DNA from 2 places in the Streptomyces olindensis genome. Region 2 is predicted to be linked to the other one. Evidence: riboswitches for the same ligand, from Rfam matches in the RefSeq annotation. Region 2 holds a riboswitch; the other holds the start of a gene.
What was found. Region 2 has a riboswitch for glycine ahead of gcvT (glycine cleavage system aminomethyltransferase GcvT). Riboswitches for the same ligand answer to the same signal wherever they lie in the genome.
Positions count from the first base shown of each region.

Region 1: it holds a riboswitch for glycine, as region 2 does, so the genes downstream of both, gcvP (aminomethyl-transferring glycine dehydrogenase) here and gcvT (glycine cleavage system aminomethyltransferase GcvT) in region 2, are expected to answer to the same signal.

Region 1 covers NZ_JBEYZD010000020.1:119,202-128,899, forward strand. Annotated here, with positions in the region: gene ABZ948_RS15715 (TOBE domain-containing protein) at 1-59, shown strand, start outside; gene modA (molybdate ABC transporter substrate-binding protein) at 217-1,026, shown strand; gene ABZ948_RS15725 (ABC transporter permease) at 1,023-1,871, shown strand; gene ABZ948_RS15730 (ABC transporter ATP-binding protein) at 1,911-2,996, shown strand; gene ABZ948_RS15735 (TOBE domain-containing protein) at 3,024-3,443, shown strand; gene gcvP (aminomethyl-transferring glycine dehydrogenase) at 3,496-6,381, opposite strand; glycine riboswitch at 6,557-6,652, opposite strand; gene ABZ948_RS15745 (PRC-barrel domain-containing protein) at 6,766-7,143, shown strand; gene ABZ948_RS15750 (DNA polymerase IV) at 7,230-8,675, opposite strand; gene ABZ948_RS15755 (MerR family transcriptional regulator) at 8,800-9,483, opposite strand.
Region 2 covers NZ_JBEYZD010000118.1:4,690-14,387, reverse strand. Annotated here, with positions in the region: gene ABZ948_RS39160 (ABC transporter substrate-binding protein) at 1-1,495, opposite strand, end outside; gene ABZ948_RS39155 (ABC transporter permease) at 1,504-2,502, opposite strand; gene ABZ948_RS39150 (enhanced serine sensitivity protein SseB C-terminal domain-containing protein) at 2,844-3,644, opposite strand; gene ABZ948_RS39145 (enhanced serine sensitivity protein SseB) at 3,781-4,569, opposite strand; gene ABZ948_RS39140 (AAA family ATPase) at 5,504-6,175, opposite strand; glycine riboswitch at 6,407-6,506, shown strand; glycine riboswitch at 6,507-6,612, shown strand; gene gcvT (glycine cleavage system aminomethyltransferase GcvT) at 6,651-7,772, shown strand; gene gcvH (glycine cleavage system protein GcvH) at 7,876-8,253, shown strand; gene glyA (serine hydroxymethyltransferase) at 8,268-9,530, shown strand; gene ABZ948_RS39120 (L-serine ammonia-lyase) at 9,637-9,698, shown strand, end outside.

The sequences.
Region 1 (9,698 bases), on a different contig from region 2:
TCGGCATGGAGGCGACGGCCCGGGTGAAGTCGACGAACGTGCACATCGACCGCACCTGACCACTCGGAGATACGCACATACACACCCACCACCCCCTTCGGCCTGGCTCATGCGATGCGACAGGAGACTTCTGCCTCGCAGATGCGTCAGTATGATCGGCGTATCGGAAGGGCCCTGCGGGCTCTTCCTCGCGCACACAGAGGGAGTGGCCACGAGATGACCCGTTCCGCGCACCGGACCCGCCGGACGCTCCAGGTCGCGGGTGTGTCGGCCGCCGCGCTGCTGACGCTGAGCGCCTGTTCCTCCTCCGCCACGAGTTCGGACAAGGGCTCCTCCTCGTCCCCGAAGCTCTCCGGCACGGTCACCGTCTTCGCCGCCGCCTCCCTGGAGGAGAGCTTCGAGGCCCTGGGCAAGACCTTCGAGAAGCAGTACCCTGGCACCAAGGTCGCGTTCAACTTCGGCGGCAGCGACACCCTCGCCGCCAGCATCACCGGCGGCGCCCCCGCCGACGTCTTCGCCGCCGCCAGCACCAAGACCATGGCGATCGTGGCGGACAAGGGGGACACGGCGGGCACCCCGGCCACCTTCGTCCGCAACCGGCTGGAGATCGCCACCCTGCCGGGCAACCCCGACAAGATCTCCTCCCTCGAGGACCTCACCGAGCCCGGTCTGAAGGTCGTCCTGTGCGACAGGACGGTTCCGTGCGGCGCCGCCGCCGAGAAGGCGCTGGACGCCGGCGGCCTGAAGCTCACCCCCGTCTCGTACGAACAGGACGTCAAGAGCGCCCTGACCAAGGTCGAACTGAAGGAGGCCGACGCGGCCGTCGTCTACCGGACCGATGTGCGCGCGGCGGGCGACAAGGTGGCGGGCGTGGAATTCCCCGAGTCGGCCGAGGCCGTCAACGACTATCCGATCGCCCGGCTCAAGAACGCCCCCAACCCCGGGACGGCGAAGGCCTTCATCGCCCTGGTCCGCTCCGCCGAGGGCCAGAAGGTGCTGTCCGGGGCCGGGTTCCTCAAGCCGTGACCGACACGCTGGAGAGCCGCCCCCGCCGCGACGGCCGCAGCGACCGCGACCGCCACCGCGGCCGGTACCGGCCGGTGCCGATCCCCCTGCTGGTGCCCGCCCTCGTCGGCCTGGCGTTCCTGCTCCTGCCCCTGGCCGCCCTGCTGATCCGGGCGCCCTGGCGCAGCCTTCCCGAGCAGCTGACCAGCGCGGAGGTGTGGGAGGCGCTCCGGCTGTCCCTCGTCTGCGCCACGGCCGCGACGGTGCTGAGCCTGGTCCTCGGGGTGCCCCTGGCCTGGCTGCTCGCCCGCACGCGCTTCCCGGGCCGCGGATTCGTGCGGGCCCTGGTCACCCTGCCGCTGGTGCTGCCGCCGGTCGTGGGCGGTGTCGCCCTGCTGCTCGCCTTCGGGCGCAACGGCGTCGTCGGCCAGTGGCTCGACGCCTGGTTCGGGATCACGCTGCCCTTCACGACGACGGGCGTGGTCCTCGCCGAGACCTTCGTGGCGATGCCGTTCCTCGTCATCAGCGTGGAGGGCACCCTGCGCGCCGCCGACCCGCGCTACGAGGAGGCCGCCACCACCCTGGGCGCCTCCCGCTTCACCGCCTTCCGCCGGGTCACCCTGCCGCTGATCGCGCCGGGCATCGCGGCCGGTGCGGTGCTGGCCTGGGCCCGGGCGCTGGGGGAGTTCGGCGCGACGATCACCTTCGCGGGCAACTTCCCGGGCCGGACGCAGACCATGCCCCTCGCGGTCTACCTCGCCCTCCAGAACGACCCGGCGGCGGCGATCGCCCTCAGCCTGGTGCTGCTGGCCGTGTCCATCGCCGTGCTGGCGGCCCTGCGGGACCGCTGGATGACGGCGTCGTGATGCCGTGGCCCGCCCCCTGACCTCCTGGACGTGATCCTCATGACCGAGACGACCGACCTCGGCGCATCGCCTCCCGGTCCGCTCCCCGAAGGCCTCGACGCCCGTCTCGTCGTCGACCGCGGCGCGTTCCGCCTCGACGTCACGCTCACCGCGGCGCCCGGCGACGTCGTCGCCCTGCTCGGACCCAACGGCGCCGGCAAGACCACGGCCCTGCGCGCACTGTCCGGCCTGATCCCGCTCACGTCCGGCCATCTGCGGCTGGACGGCACCCGGCTGGACGGCACGGCACCCGAGTCCCGTCCGGTCGGTGTCGTCTTCCAGGACTATCTGCTCTTCCCGCACCTGACCGCCCTGGACAACGTCGCCTTCGGGCCGCGCTGCCGGGGCGCCGGCAAGGCCGAGGCCCGTGCCCAGGCCGCCGAGTGGCTCGACCGCATGGGCCTCGCCGACCTCGCGGGGGCCAAGCCCCGCCGCCTCTCCGGCGGTCAGGCCCAGCGCGTGGCCCTGGCCCGTGCCCTGGCCACCCGGCCCCGGCTGCTGCTCCTGGACGAGCCGCTCGCCGCGCTCGACGCCCGTACCCGCCTGGAGGTGCGCGCCCAGCTCCGGCGCCACCTCGCCGAGTTCGAGGCGGTGGCCGTCCTCGTCACGCACGACCCGCTGGACGCCATGGTGCTGGCCGACCGCCTGGTCGTCGTCGAGGACGGCCGGGTCGTCCAGGAGGGCACGCCCTCCGACATCGCCCGCCACCCCCGCACGGACTACATCGCCCGGCTCGTCGGCCTCAACCTCTACAAGGGACGGGCCGAGGGCCACACGGTCCGTCTGGACGCGGGTCCGGGCATCACGACCACGGAGGAGCTGTCCGGCCCGGTCTTCGTGGCGTTCCCGCCGGGCGCGGTGACGCTGTACCGGGACCGCCCGACCGGCTCCAGCGCCCGCAACCTGTGGCACTGCGAGGTGGCCGGCCTGGAGACGCACGGCGACCAGATCCGCGCGGACCTGACCGGCGAGGTGGCCCTGACCGCCGACCTCACCACGGTCGCCGCGGCCGAACTCGACCTCCACCCCGGGGTCCCGGTGTGGGCGGCGGTCAAGGCGACGCAGACCCACGCATACCCGGCATGAGGGATGTGTCGGGCTACCGTGGCCCCCATGAGCCTGAGCATCCGCAACCAGCTCCCCGGCGTCGTCACGGCCGTCACGCCCGGCGAGGTCATGGCGACGGTCAGGGTCCGCCTCACCGGCGGCCAGGACCTCACCGCGGCGATCACCCGCGAGGCCACCGAGGATCTCCGCCTCGCTCCTGGCACCGCCGTGCGGGCCCTGGTGAAGTCCACGGAGATCTCGCTGGCCACCGCACCCGTCGAGGGCCTGTCCATCCGCAACCGGCTCGCGGGCACGGTCCAGGACGTCACGGCCGGCGACGCGATGGCCTCGGTCCGCGTCACCGTCGAGGACGGCGCCCTGACCGCCGCGATCACCAAGGACGCCGCGGACGACCTCGCCCTGTCGCCCGGAACACCGGTGGTCGCCCTGATCAAGTCGACCGAGGTCGCACTCGCCACCCCATGACGGGAGGGGCCCCACATCGCGGAGCCCCTCCCACGGACCGGCGTTCGCCGGATCAGTCCTCGTACGCGTCCAGCGGCGGGCAGGAGCAGACCAGGTTCCGGTCGCCGAAGGCCTGGTCGATGCGGCGCACCGGCGGCCAGTACTTGTCGGCGGCCGAGACCCCGGCCGGGAAGACGGCCTCCTCACGGCTGTAGGCGTGCTCCCACTCCCCGGCGAGCGCGCCGGCGGTGTGCGGGGCGCCGCGCAGCGGGTTGTCCTCGGCGGGCCACTCACCGGAGCCGACCTTCTCGATCTCCGCGCGGATGGCGATCATCGCGTCGCAGAACCGGTCCAGCTCGCTCAGGTCCTCCGACTCGGTCGGCTCGATCATCAGCGTCCCGGCCACCGGGAACGACATCGTCGGCGCGTGGAAGCCGTAGTCGATGAGCCGCTTGGCCACGTCGTCGACGCTCACGCCGGTCGCCTTGGTCAGCGGCCGCAGGTCGATGATGCACTCGTGCGCGACGAGCCCGCCCGGGCCGGTGTACAGCACCGGGTAGTGCGGCTCCAGGCGCTTGGCGATGTAGTTGGCGCTGAGCACCGCCACCTGCGTGGCCCGCTTCAGCCCCTCGCCGCCCATGAGCCGGACGTACGCCCAGGAGATCGGCAGGATCCCGGCGGAGCCCCAGGGCGCCGCGGAGATGGGCCCGACGCCCGTCTCGGGGCCGGCCTCGGGCTGCAGCGGGTGGTTCGGCAGGTAGGGCGCGAGGTGCTCGCGCACCGCGACCGGACCGACGCCGGGACCGCCGCCGCCGTGCGGGATGCAGAAGGTCTTGTGCAGGTTCAGGTGCGAGACGTCCCCGCCGAAGTGCCCGGGCTTGGCGAGCCCCACGAGCGCGTTGAGGTTGGCCCCGTCGACGTAGACCTGCCCGCCCGCCTCGTGCACCTGCGCGCAGATCTCGGAGACGTGCTCCTCGAACACGCCGTGCGTGGACGGGTACGTGATCATCAGCACCGCCAGCTCGTCGCGGTACTGCTCGATCTTCGCCCGCAGGTCCTCGACGTCGATCTCGCCGTCCTCGGCGGTCTTCACGACGACGACCTTCATGCCCGCCATCACCGCGCTCGCGGCGTTGGTGCCGTGCGCGGACGAGGGGATGAGGCACACCGTGCGCTGCTCGTCCCCGTTGGCCCGGTGGTACCCGCGGACGGCGAGCAGCCCGGCCAGCTCACCCTGCGATCCGGCGTTCGGCTGGAGGGACACCTTGTCGTACCCGGTGACCTCGGCGAGCCGGTCCTCCAGCTCGTGGATGAGCGTGAGGTAGCCCTGGGCCTGCTCGGCGGGCGCGAAGGGGTGCAGCTGCCCGAACTCGGGCCAGGTGACCGGCTCCATCTCGGTGGTCGCGTTGAGCTTCATCGTGCAGGAGCCCAGCGGGATCATGCCGCGGTCGAGCGCGTAGTCCCGGTCGGCCAGCCGGCGCAGATAGCGCAGCATGGCGGTCTCGGAGCGGTGCTGGTGGAAGACCGGGTGCGTGAGGTAGTCGTCGGTGCGCAGCAGCCCGGCCGGAAGCCCGTCCTCCGCGGCGGCGTCCAGCGCCTCGATGACCCCCTCGACACCGAAGGCCGCCCACACCGCCCGCAGCTGGGCGCGCGTGGTGGTCTCGTCGCAGGCGATCGAGACGTGATCGGCGTCGACGAGCCGGAGGTTGACCCCGTTCTCCTGCGCGGCGGCCACGACGTCGGCGGCCCGGCCCTCGACGCGCACGGTCAGGGTGTCGAAGTAGGAGCCGTGCACGACCTCGACGCCGCCGTCCGCGAGCCCGGCGGCCAGGACCGTGGCGTACCGGTGGGTGCGCCGCGCGATGCCCTTCAGGCCCTCCGGGCCGTGGTAGACGGCGTACATGCCGGCCATGACGGCGAGCAGCACCTGCGCCGTGCAGATGTTGCTGGTCGCCTTCTCGCGGCGGATGTGCTGCTCTCGGGTCTGCAGCGCCAGCCGGTAGGCCCTGTTCCCGTCGGCGTCCACGGACACGCCGACGAGCCGCCCGGGCAGGCTGCGCGCCATCTTCTCCTGGACGGCCATGTAGCCGGCGTGCGGCCCGCCGAAGCCCATCGGCACACCGAAGCGCTGGGTCGTCCCGACCGCGATGTCCGCGCCCAGCTCACCGGGCGACTTCAGCAGCGTCAGCGCGAGCAGGTCGGCGGCGACGATGACGAGCGCCCCGAGCTCGTGCGCCTGGTCGATGACCGGCTTGATGTCCCGTACGGCACCGGAGGCGCCCGGGTACTGGATCAGCACGCCGTTGATCTCGCGTTCGGCGACCTCGGCCGGGATGCCGTCGGTGAGGTCGGCGACGACGACCTCGACGCCGGTCGGCTCGGCCCGGGTCTGGATCACCGCGATGGTCTGCGGCAGCGCGTCCGCGTCGACCAGGAACAGGCCCTTCTTGTTCTTGCCCATACGCCGCGACAGCGCCATGGCCTCGGCGGCCGCGGTGCCCTCGTCCAGCAGGGAGGCACCGGAGGTCGGCAGTCCGGTCAGGTCGGCGACCATGGTCTGGAAGTTGAGCAGCGCCTCGAGCCGCCCCTGCGAGATCTCCGGCTGGTACGGCGTGTAGGCCGTGTACCAGGCCGGGTTCTCCATGACGTTGCGCAGGACGACCGGCGGGGTGAACGTGCCGTAGTAGCCGAGGCCGATCATGGAACCGAGGACCTGGTTGCGGTCGGCGAGGGAACGCAGCTCGGCGATCACCTCGGCCTCGCTGCGCGCGCTCGGCAGGTCGAGGGCCTCGGTGCTCTTGATCACGGCCGGGACGGCGGCGGACGTCAGCTCGTCCAGCGAGCCGTAGCCGACCTGCGCGAGCATCTTGGCGCAGGCCTCGTGGTCGGGCCCGATGTGGCGCTGCTCGAAGGGGACTGCCTCTTCGAGCTCGGAGAGCGGAATGCGGTGGGCGGTCATTTGCGGAGGCCTCCTGGTCACACGACCTTCGAGGGGCACCACGGCGCGGGTACCCGGACGGCCTCCCCCTCTGTCATCTCAACCTGAGAGCTTCACCGGATCGCCCGAAGGCCTCCGGCTTTCACCGTCGGTGAGAGCGGAAACCGTCGAGACCCGCTCTGCTTTCCAGAGTGACCTCGTCCGTGCGGTACGTGAGCCTGAGAGATTCCGGGGAGGATTTGCTCCTTCGGCGCCTCCGGTGGTGTCCGGAGGACTCTCCCGCACGGGGTCAACAGCCGCTGCCAGCGTACCAGCGAGGTCAACGCACGAACCTTCGAGTGGCCGCCTCTACGATTGTGCCGTTTTGTAGTGATTACGGATGAGTTGCGACCCTGTGGAGGGCCCGTGCGTACCGATATCGATCCGCGCAACCTGATCGGCCGCAAGGCATTCGACCGCAACGGCACCAGGATCGGCACGATCGACGAGGTGTACCTCGACGACGCCACCGGCGAGCCCGAGTGGGCGGCCATACGGACCGGCCTGTTCAGCAGGGACGCGTTCGTCCCCCTGGAGCCCAGCGAACTGATCGACGGCGCCCTCCACGTGCCCTTCGACCGCGCCCTGATCAAGGACGCCCCCGACTTCGGCGTCGGCCGCCACCTCTCCCCGGAGCAGGAACTCCAGCTCTACCACCACTACGGCCTCGACATCGCCGCTCCTCCCCCGCTCCCGGACCACAGCTTCGGCAAACTGGCAGGCACAGACGAGCCGACCTCCTGAAGCCCGCCCAGCCGCAGGCAACCCTTCCTGCCGCGCCCTTCCGCCCTGCTGCCGGGCCATCTCGCGGGCCGTCGAGGGCCCGCTCCCTACGCCGACGACGCCCCCGCCTGCGCATCCCCGGCACCAGGCACGCCACAGGCCTCACCGCCGCCGCCCTCAGCCGAAGCGGACCCGGCACCCCCAGCCCCCTCGGATCTTCGTAACACCAGCGGCAACGGATCCGCCGGCTCCAGATCGGGATCGTCCACCCGGAAGGTCCGCACCCGCCCGGGCGCCGAACCGGGCGTCTCGAACCGTACGGTCACCCGCCCCAGACCACTGCCCTGCACCCACCCGTGCCCGTACTCGGCGTGCCGCACGTCGTGCCCGGCGGGCCACCGCCGCTCGGCGAGGGCCGGCTGCACCTCGGCCTGCGCCGCGACGTCTTCCTCGACCGGCCCCTCCGCGACGGCCCGCTCCCCCGCCGCCTGCGCGAAGAGGTCTTCCTGCGTGTAGTCGGCGAGCCCGCTGACCCCGACCCCGAGCAGCCGCACCCCGCCCGTCGTGTCGACCGAGTCCAGCAGCCGGGCCGCCGCCTCACGGATCACCGCGGGGTCGTCCGTGGGCCCGCGCAGCGTCTCGGAGCGGGTGAGCGTCGAGAAGTCGTACCGCCGCACCTTGAGCACGATGGTCCGCCCGGACATCCCGGCCCCCCGCAGCCGCCGCACGCACCGGTCGGCGAGGCGCTGCACCTCCAGCCCGACCCGCACCCGGTCGTGGATGTCCACGTCGTAGGTGTCCTCGACCGACACCGACTTCGCCTCCCGCTCCGCCACCACGGGCCGGTCGTCCCGCGCCAGCGCCATGGCGTAGAGGCCGTGTCCGTGCGCCTTCCCGAGCAGCCGGACCAGTTCGTCCTCACCCGCCTCGACGATCTCCTCGACCGTGGTGATCCCGGCCCGCCGCAGGTGGTCGCCCGTCGCCGGCCCCACCCCGGGCAGCGTCCGCACCGACATCGGCCCGAGCATGACCCGCTCGGTGCCCGGCTCGATCACGACCAGCCCGTCGGGCTTGGCCTGCTCCGAGGCGATCTTCGCGAGCATCTTGGAGGCGGCGAGCCCCACCGACCCGGTGACCCCCGTGGCGGCCTGGATGTCGGCGCGCAGCCGCGCCCCGACCAGACGCGCCGACTGCTCGTCCCAGGCCGCTCCGCCGGCCTCCAGGTCCACGAACGCCTCGTCCAGGCTCAGCGGCTCCACCAACGGCGACAGCGCGCGCAGCAGCTCCATCACCCGCTCGCTGATCGCCCGGTAGAGCCCGAAGCGCGGCACCAGGTACGCCGCGTTGGGCGCGAGCCGCCGGGCCTGCCCCATGGGCATCGCCGAATGCACCCCGAAGACCCGTGCCTCGTACGACGCCGTGGCGACCACACCCCGGGGTCCGAGGCCGCCGACGACCACGGCCTTCCCGCGCAGGCTCGGCTTGGAGGCCTGCTCCACCGAGGCGAAGAAGGCGTCCATGTCGAGATGCAGGATCGTGGGCGCGGTTCTCACATCTCCGATGCTGCCCTACGCCACTGACAACGCCCCCGGCAACCGCTCGAACCACGCCGACGGCAAGCGCTTGCAGCGCGGCGCGGAAACGTCCCGCCTCCTGCGGCCACAGCCGACCCGGGGTTCAGACAGCCCGGTTCCGCCGTCGCGCCAGCTCGTCCGCCGGGTTGGGTCCGACCAGCGTCTCGCCGGTGTCGATCCGCTCCCCGTGCAGCTGGGACAGCGCGCTCTCGACGTCCCGCCACACCACGCCCACGGCGATCCCGAAGACACCCTGCCCGCCTTGGAGCAGGGCGTGGACCTCGTCCGGCGAGGTGCACTCGTACACCGTCGCGCCGTCGCTCATCAGCGTCATCCGCTCCAGGTCGCGGAAACCGCGTTCTCTGAGGTGCTGGACGGCTGTGCGGATGTTCTGCAGCGACACACCGGTGTCGAGGAACCGCTTGACGATCTTCAGGACGACGACGTCCCGGAAGCTGTACAGCCGCTGCGTCCCGGACCCGTAGGCGGGGCGCACGCTCGGCTCGACGAGACCCGTGCGGGCCCAGTAGTCCAGCTGCCGGTAGGTGATACCGGCGGCGGCGCATGCCGTGGGACCTCGATAGCCGATCTGCTCGGACGCCATGGACGTCGTCCCTCCGCTGCTCGGCACGGCCGTAGGTCGCTGCGGAGCGTGGTCGGCCGCGCCGCCGGGCTGGGAGTATCCCCCGCTCGAGCGGAACTGAGAGCCGGGGGGAGGGTACGGACCGCTCGCCCTGAGACTGCGCTCGGGGCCGCCCCCAGCCGTACCGTCGCCGCTGCTTCTCACGCCGACCTCCGTCCTTGACCTGCCTTCTCGACGGTAGGCAGTCACCAGGGGTGCGTCAACGATCGCCACACTCGCCACGCCGAGTGATAATCACCCTAGGAGTGGTTTCCCGTGCCCCACCGCGGGGAAAGGCTAGCCGAATGCCTTCGGCCCGGGCCGCGTGACGCTCTCACTCGCCCCGGGCACATGCGGGCATTTCACCCGGACAACGCGAC
Region 2 (9,698 bases):
CACCGTTGACGATCTGGTCGAGGAAGCCGTAGCCGGTCGGCCAGTCGGCGCCCCACGCCATCGAGAGCATGCCGAGCTTGTTCTGGTGGACGTAGGACGGGACACCGGCGAAGTTGGAGAAGTACTTGCCGGAGGGGAACTGCTTGATCTCGATGTTGATGCCGATCTTCTTCAGCGACGCCTGGACGGCCGTGGCGGAAGCGACCTCGGCGGGCCGGTCCGAGCGGGCGGTGAGGATCGTGTTGAAGCCGTTCGGCTGACCGCAGGCCTTCAGCTCCGCCTTGGCCTTGGCCACGTCACCCTTGTGACCCTCGGTCGCGTAGGTGTCGAACTTGGTGTAGCCGTTGACCGACGGCGGCAGCAGCGTGGTCGCCACGTCGCCCTTCGGCGAGCCGCCCATCGCGTCCAGGACGGACTGCTTGTCCAGACCCCACTGGACGGCCTTGCGGCAGTGCTCGTTGTCGAACGGCTTCACGTTGACGTTGAGCGCGATGTACTGCGTGGCGCCCGCGTAGGAGCTGTCCGTCTGGTTGGCGAGCTTGCCGCGCAGCACCTTCGGCTGGGTCTGCGGCTGCACACCGGTGCCGGCCGCGTCAGCCGTGATCTTGTCGGAGAGCAGGTTGTTGTCGACCGTGACCGGGTTGACCTTGAACTTGATCGAGATCTTGTCCGGCAGGGCCTTGCGGATCGGGTCCGTCTTCGGGTCCCACTGCTTGTTGCGCACGAGGGTGGCGCTGCGGCCCTCCTCGTAGGACTGGAACTGGTACGGGCCGGTGGACTGGATGGCCTGCACGTACTTCGCACCGGTGTCCTTCGCCTTCGGCACCGGCGCCGTCTGGGAGAACGTCGCCAGGTAGTCGAAGTCGGCGAACGGCTGCTTCAGCTTGAAGACGATCGTCCGGTCGTCCGGCGTCTCGATGGACTTGATGCCCTCGGCGGACTTGTCCTTGTACGGACCCTGGTACTTGTCGCCACCCTCGAGGTAGGCCTTGAAGTACGTGGGGCCGTTGGACAGGGCCTCGGGCGCGAAGTTGGAGCGCTCGATGGCGTACTTCACGTCCTTGGACGTCACCGGGGTGCCGTCCTGGAACTTCACACCGGCACGCAGCTTGTACGTCCAGGTCTTGGCGTCCGGGCTGGACTTGCCGAGGGACTCGGCGAGGTCGGGCACGACCTCCAGGCCTTCCTTGCCCGCCGCCGGCTTGAACGTGGTGAGCGTCCGGCCGTAGAGGCGGGAGAAGTTCTGCACCCAGCCGTAGTACGTGTTGCCCGGGTCGAGGGAGTCCGGCACGTCCGAGTGCTCGTACGTGACCGTCCCTCCCTTCTTGTCCGACGCGTTGACGATCGAGTTCAGCGCGGCGTCCTTCTTGCCGTTGCCTCCCCCGTCGTTGTCGTCACCACCGCCGCCGCACGCGGCAGCACCCAGCGACAGTGCCAGGACCGACGCAACGCCGGCGGTCACCCTTCTCGTCTTCACCTGAGGAAGCCCCCTCATTCGATGGATCACTTGCTGCGAGGGTCGAGGGCGTCACGCAGCCCGTCACCCAGCAGGTTGAAGGCCAGGACGGTGATGAAGATCGCCAGTCCGGGCACGAACATGTACTGCGGATCAGCCGTGTACAGATCCACAGCGTTGCTGAGCATGCCGCCCCAGGAGGCCTGCGGCGGAGCGATACCGACACCGAGGAAGCTCAGCGCGGCCTCGAACAGGATGTTCGTCGGGATGATCAGCGTCGCGTAGACGAGGATCGGCGCGACGAGGTTCGGGAGGAGCTCCCGGAACAGGACGTACGGGCCGCGTGCCCCGAGGCTCGTGGCGGCCTCGATGAACTCCCGCTTGCGCAGGGTCATCGTCTGGGCGCGCACGATGCGGCCGATGTACGGCCAGCTGAAGAAGCCGATCACGAAGATCAGCACGCAGATGCGCAGCGGCAGGCCGTCGAGACCGAAGAACCCGTCCTGCACCGAGGCCGAGATCGAGATGGCGAAGAGCAGCAGCGGGAAGGCGAGGAAGGTGTCCATCAGCCTGCTGATGACGCTGTCGATCCAGCCGCCGTAGTAGCCGGCGATGACACCGAGCACGGTGCCGATGCACACGGACAGCAGCGTGGCGCCGCCCGCGACGAGGAGGGAGACCCAGGAGCCGTCGATGATGCGGGCGAGCATGTCCCGGCCGTACTGCGGGTCGACGCCGAGCGGGTGGTCCCAACTCATGCCGCCCCAGCCGCCCTTGGGGGCCAGCAGCGCCGGGTCGATGAGGTCCTGGTTGAACTTGTTGGGATCGAGGTTGAAGATCCACTGGATCGGTTTGGAGAACACCGCCATCAGCACGAGCAGGACGACGACGATGCCTCCCGCCATCGCCACCTTGTCCCGCTTGAAGCGCATCCAGGCGATCTGGCTGAGCGAGCGCCCCTCGATCTGGCTCTTCTTGACCCCGGAGAGCACGGCCTCGGGCTGTGCTCCGGCTTCCGCCCCGGTGGTCTCGATGGGTGCGGTCACGGTGCGATTGACCCCTCTCGGGCCGGCGATCGCCGAGCCCCTGGCTGCCGCTGTAGCGGTTTTGTTTGTCTCGTACACGAGACCGACCCGGCCCGTGTCTTGCGGGGAGTCTTCAACGCTTTGGCGATCTGTTGCCAGACTTGGCGGTGAAAGGATGCGTAAACGTGATGCTGTCTGGGGGGTTCCGTTATCCGGACAACGGGTAACGCGGGTCGGACGCGCAGTGTCAGGGGCATAGTAGGGCAGAGGCATCCAATTCGCCCCGATCTACGCGCGGAGAGCTGAACGCCTCTCGCTTTTGCGTCTCGCTCTTGCGAGGGGTTCCGGACGACTCCGGGAGATCAGTACCGGCCCTGCGCCGGCGGGTAGCCGTAGCCCGAGGCCGGGGCCTGGACGGGGGCGGTGGCGTGGGCCTCGCGGTCGTAGAAGGGCCGGGCGCTCGCGCGCAGCCACATGGCGACCGGGTCGTGCTCGTCGGACATCGCGACGGTCGAGACGGGCAGCCCGTCCGGTACGGCGCCGAGGGACTGCTGCATCATCGCGCGCACCGAATCCACGGCCTGCGGCGAGGCGTCGTACACATCCAGTCCGATGGCGAGGTACGGCGCCCCGAGCGCGGGCTGCACCCAGGCGCGGCGCAGCGAGCGGACGGCCGGGGTGCGGTGGGCGTTCTGCGCGAGCAGGGCGTAGAACTGCGGGATCTCGATGGCGGGTTCGGACAGCCGCAGCGGTCCCGCGGGCTGGCGGTCCAGGCCCGTGGCGATCCGGCGCAGGTCGAGCCAGGGGATGCCGACGCCGCCGCCGGGGGCGTGCGGGTTGAGCCAGAGGCCGTAGTGGTCGGGGTAGAGGGCGCGGGCGACGTCGACGCCGTCGACCACCTCGTACGAGCGGTTCCAGCCGCTGGCCGACAGCTCCTGCGCGGAGGTGACACAGGGGGCGTAGCCGTAGCCGTCGACCTCCATGTTTCCGTACTGGGCGTCCGGGGAGCCGGCCTGGCCGTGCCACAGGAGCATCCAGATCTGGCCGGTGTGCGGGGTCGCGAGCGCGCGCAGGAGTGCCTCGTAGGCGTCGTAGCGCCCGGGCGTGACCTGGCGCAGCATGTGCTCGACCTGTCCGGCCGCGGCCGTGCCGCTCGCGCTCACCTTTACCGCCCCTTCGTACAACGCCTCGACCGTGACCTAGCTTAAGCCCGCCCGGGAGCTCGGGGCTTGGTGCCGGTTCGCGGGCGCGGGCCGTGTGAGGTTCTCGCGCGGTTCCCCGCGCCCCTGGGGTACTGACCTACCGCTGGTAGAAGGGCCGGACCCTGTCCCTCATCCAGGTGCCCACCGGGTCCTCCGCCACGTCCAGGAGGACGAGGTTGACGGGCCAGGGCGCCGGGGAGGCGGTGACGGCGCGGGTGAGGGCCTCCAGGGGGAGGGCCCGCAGGTCGCCTTCCCACTGGGAGAGTTCGACGCCCACGAACATGACCGGGTCGGCGGTCTCGATGGCGGCGAGGCAGCGGCGGGCGGTGAGGACGACGCCGGCCGCCTCGAACTCGGCGGAGGCGGCGGCGAGGAAGTCGACCGGGTCGTCCTGCCAGTCGGGCTCGAAGAGGCGGACCCGGCCGCCGCTCGCGGGGCCGTCCAGGGGGGTCCGGCCGGCCCGGCACAGCTCGGCCACGGCGGGCGGGGGGAGCGGGATGCCGACGACACCGCCCGGGTTGACGGCTATGCCCGCGTGCGGGGGCAGGCCGCGGGCGAACTCCACGGCGGGGGCGATGGTGTACGGCATGTGGGAGCCGGCGACCTGGCGGAACTGTTCCTCGGAACTGAACACCGGGACGTACGCCTGGCCGTCGATCTCGATGCCGGGCAGGTCGAGGGGGCCGCTGTGCGGGCCGCCGCCGTTGGGCAGCGGGATCCACACGAAACTCCGGCCGAGCACCTCGACGATCCGCCCGCCGGCGGACGGCCCGGCGCCGAGGGAGGCCGAGAGCACCTCCTCCAGCTCGTTGCCGGGCCATCCGCCGTGCGGGTGGGTCTGCGTCTGCGCCGGGAAGTCCGCGGAGAAGTCCGCCGGGAAGTCCATCTGCCTACCGCCTGCCTGGAACCACTGCTGTGCCCCAAAGGCTAGCGGCTCCGTAACGGCGGACGGGGGGCCCGGGGGCGCGGCCGCGGGCTGCCGGGTGCAGGGCCGGACCCGAAGCACCCGGCCCGACCGACGGACGGCCCCGCCCCATGCGCTCCGCCTGACCGGCAGACGGCCCCGAGCCCACGCGCCCGGCCCGACCGGCGAACGGCCCTGGCCCTGCGCAGAGCCGGCCCGGCGGACGACCCGGCCGCACGCACTCCACCCGACCAGCAGACAGCCCGGCCCCACGCGCTCCGCCCGCCCGGCCGACGGACGGCCCTGGCCCTGCGCAGAGCCGGGCCGGCGGACGACCCGGCCGCACGCGCATGGCCTGACCAGCAGACAGCCCGGCCCCACGCGCTCCGCCCGCCCGGCCGACGGACGGCCCTGGCCCTGCGCAGAGCCGGCCCGGCGGACGACCCGGCCGCACGCACTCCGCCCGACCAGCAGACAGCCCGGCCCCACGCGCTCCGCCCGCCCGGCCGACGGACGGCCCTGGCCCTACGCAGAGCCGGCCCGGCGGACGACCCGGCCGCACGCACTCCGCCCGACCAGCAGACAGCCCGGCCCCACGCGCTCCGCCCGACCGACCGACGGACGGCCCTGGCCCTACTCAGAGCCGGCCCGGTGGACGGCCCGGCCGCACGCACTCCGCCCGACCGGCGAAACGGCCCTGGCCCTGGCCCTACGCAGAGCCGGCCCGGTGGACGGCCCCGGCCGCCCGCACTCCGCCCGACCAGCACACAGCCCGGCCCCACGCGCTCCGCCCGACCGACGGACGGCCCCGGCCCCACGCGCTCCGCCCGGCCGGCGGACGGCCCTGGAACCCCTGCGCGTGGCCCGACCGGCAGACGGCCCAGGAACGGAACCTCGTGCATGGGCCGCGCCGTGGTCAGGTCGTGAAGGTGATGCTGTGCAGGGTGTTCGCCGCGTCGCGGTCGGCGAGGATCGCGGAGCCGCAGCCCGAGGGCAGTTCGCCCTGTTCCACGGCGCGCAGCAGGCGGGTGGTCGCCGCGCGGTGGCGCAGGAACGCGTAGCGCGAGACGCCGCGGCCGCGGTCGCGCTGGCCGGCCAGGGCCTGTTCGGGGGTGACGTCGAGGAGGAGCAGGTGCAGGGTGCCGCCCCGGCGGCGGGCCTCGCGGGCCAGCCAGCGGCGGACCCACGCCTGCGTGCCGCAGTCGTGCACGACGACCCCCTCGCCGCTGCGCAGAGCGCGGCGCAGCCCGGCGTAGTGGGCGAGGCGGACGAGCGGGCGGTACACCCCGTAGGGCAGGAAGCGCGGCATGCGGCGGTCCCAGCGGTCGCGGGTGTCCTGGGAGTCGACGCGCGGGCCCGGCACGGTGCGCCGCATCAGCGTGGACTTGCCGCTGCCGGGCAGGCCCGTGACCACGACGAGGTCGCGAGGGCCGAACAGCAGCGCGCGCGGGCCGCGGCCGGCGCGGTCGCGCAGATCGCGGACGACCGGCGCCGGCACCGGGCCGCAGGCCGCCCGGGCCGGTGCGGCGGCCGGCTGCTCGGGCAGCGCGATGCCCGTGGTCGTGGCGTACGCCGTGGTCCTGTTCACCGTGATCGTCCTCCCCTGGGGCCAGGTACGAGTCCCATCCCCGCCGAGTGTAAAGAGAAGGTAATGCCGAAGGCTCTCGTTTCGGTCCTCGTCCTGCAACAGGGCTGCTACAGGGTGCTGAGGGTCGCTGTGTCCGGCGCGGGGGACGCTGTGCACTCCCTGGGAAAGGTCCCCCTGCCGCGCCGGAAGGATGCGTGCAATGATGTGCGCGCCAACTGCATACCGGCCGTTTGAATCCGCGCGGGAGAGTTCCCAGCACCGCTGACGCTGGGGCGCCGAAGGAGCAAGTCCCTCCCTTGAATCTCTCAGGCCCCGTTACCGCGCGGGCGAGGCACATCTGAAAAGCGGGCCGCCCACCGGCGGCTCCACCCAAGGTGCAAGCCGTGTCCCGTGTGGTCATGGCGAACCTCTCAGGTTCCGATGACAGATGGGGAGGAACGACCTCGCCCGTCATTGCCCTGGGAGACGACCGACCGTGAGCAGTACAGGAGAACTCCGTCACACCGCGCTCGATGCCCTGCATCGTTCGCTCGGCGCGACGATGACCGACTTCGCCGGCTGGGACATGCCCCTGCGCTACGGCTCCGAGCGCGACGAGCACACCGCCGTGCGCACGAGGGCCGGCCTCTTCGACCTCTCCCACATGGGCGAGATCACCGTCACCGGGCCGCAGGCCGCCGCCCTCCTCGACTTCGCCCTGGTGGGCAACATCGGCGGTGTGAAGCCGGGCCGGGCCCGCTACACCATGATCTGCCGGGCCGACGGCGGCATCCTCGACGACCTGATCGTCTATCGCCTCGGCGAGACCGAGTACATGGTCGTCGCCAACGCCTCCAACGCCCAGGTCGTCCTGGACGCGCTGACCGAGCGTGCCGCCGGCTTCGACGCCGAGGTGCGCGACGACCGGGACGCCTACGCGCTGATCGCCGTCCAGGGCCCCGAGTCCCCCGGGATCCTCGCGTCCCTCACCGACGCCGACCTCGACGGGCTGAAGTACTACGCCGGTCTGCCCGGCACCGTCGCCGGTGTCCCGGCCCTGATCGCCCGCACCGGCTACACCGGCGAGGACGGCTTCGAGCTGTTCGTGAAGCCGGAGCACGCCGTCGAGCTGTGGCAGGCCCTGACCAAGGCGGGCGAGGGCGCCGGACTGGTCCCGTGCGGGCTGTCCTGCCGCGACACGCTGCGCCTGGAGGCGGGCATGCCGCTGTACGGGCACGAGCTGAGCACCTCCCTGACGCCCTTCGACGCCGGTCTCGGCCGGGTGGTGAAGTTCGAGAAGGAGGGCGACTTCGTGGGCCGCGCGGCCCTGCGTGAGGCCGCGGAGAACGCGAACCACGAGCCGCCGCGCGTCCTGGTCGGCCTGATCGCCGAAGGCCGCCGGGTCCCCCGCGCCGGGTACGCCGTCGTCGCCGAGGGCAAGGTGATCGGCGAGGTCACCTCCGGGGCCCCCTCCCCCACGCTGGGCAAGCCCATCGCGATGGCCTACGTCGACGCCATGTACTCCGCGCCGGGCACGGCCGGTGTCGGTGTGGACATCCGGGGCAGCCACGAACCGTACGAGGTCGTGGCGCTGCCGTTCTACAAGCGCCAGAAGTAGACACTGGCCGGAGGGCCGCGGCAGCGCCCCTGTGCCCGTCGTCCCAGCTCACCAGCAGTCCCCCCTTCCACAGCACTCCCGCGCGTACAGGAGAATCCAGGCCATGAGCAACCCCCAGCAGCTGCGCTACAGCAAGGAGCACGAGTGGCTGTCGGCCGCCGAGGACGGCGTGTCGACGGTCGGCATCACGGAGCACGCGGCCAACGCGCTCGGCGATGTCGTGTTCGTCCAGCTTCCCGAGGTCGGTGACTCGGTGTCCGCGGGCGAGACCTGCGGCGAGCTGGAGTCGACCAAGTCGGTGTCCGACCTGTACTCCCCGGTCTCCGGTGAGGTCACCGAGGTCAACGAGGACGTCGTGAACGACCCGTCGCTGGTGAACTCGGCCCCCTTCGAGGGCGGCTGGCTGTTCAAGGTGCGGGTCACGGACGAGCCGGGCGACCTGCTCTCCGCCGACGAGTACACCGCGTTCTCCGCCGGCTGAGGAGTCGTAGCCGTATGTCCGTCCTGAACACCCCCCTGCACGAGCTCGACCCGGCCGTGGCCGCCGCCGTCGACGCCGAGCTGCACCGCCAGCAGTCCACGCTGGAGATGATCGCCTCGGAGAACTTCGCCCCGGTCGCGGTCATGGAGGCGCAGGGCTCGGTCCTCACCAACAAGTACGCCGAGGGCTACCCGGGCCGCCGCTACTACGGCGGCTGCGAGCACGTCGACGTGGTCGAGCAGATCGCGATCGACCGCGTCAAGGAGCTGTTCGGCGCCGAGCACGCGAACGTCCAGCCGCACTCGGGCGCCCAGGCCAACGCGGCCGCGATGTTCGCGCTGCTCAAGCCGGGCGACACCATCATGGGTCTGAACCTCGCCCACGGCGGGCACCTGACCCACGGCATGAAGATCAACTTCTCCGGCAAGCTCTACGACGTCGTCGCCTACCACGTGGGCGAGGACGGCCGGGTCGACATGGCCGAGGTGGAGCGCCTCGCCAAGGAGTCCAAGCCGAAGCTGATCGTCGCCGGCTGGTCGGCGTACCCGCGGCAGCTGGACTTCGCCGAGTTCCGCCGGATCGCGGACGAGGTCGGCGCCTACCTGATGGTCGACATGGCGCACTTCGCCGGTCTTGTCGCGGCCGGGCTGCACCCCAACCCGGTGCCGCACGCGCACGTGGTCACCACCACGACCCACAAGACCCTCGGCGGACCGCGCGGCGGTGTGATCCTCTCCACGGCCGAACTGGCCAAGAAGATCAACTCCGCCGTCTTCCCCGGTCAGCAGGGCGGTCCGCTGGAGCACGTGGTCGCCGCCAAGGCCGTCGCCTTCAAGGTCGCCGCCTCGGAGGATTTCAAGGACCGCCAGCGCCGTACGCTGGAGGGTGCCCGCATCCTGGCCGAGCGTCTGGTGAAGGACGACGTCCGGGCCGTGGGCGTGGACGTCCTGTCCGGCGGCACGGACGTGCATCTGGTCCTGGTCGACCTGCGCCACTCGGAGCTGGACGGTCAGCAGGCCGAGGACCGCCTCCACGAGGTGGGCATCACCGTCAACCGCAACGCGATCCCGAACGACCCGCGTCCCCCGATGGTGACGTCCGGTCTGCGGATCGGCACCCCGGCCCTGGCCACCCGCGGCTTCGGGGCGGAGGACTTCGCGGAGGTCGCGGACGTCATCGCCGAGGCGCTGAAGCCGTCCTACGACGCGGAGGCCCTCAAGGCCCGGGTGAAGGCCCTGGCCGACAAGCACCCGCTGTACCCGGGTCTGGACAAGTAACCCGGGTCCGGCCACATAACGAAGAAACCTTTCGGGTGCCGCGCCGGCCACAAGCGGGCGCGGCACCCACCCCCTCTGCACCACCCCCGTAGTCAGGAGTTCCCCCGTGGCCATCTCGGTCTTCGACCTGTTCTCGATCGGCATCGGCCCGTCCAGCTCCCACACGGT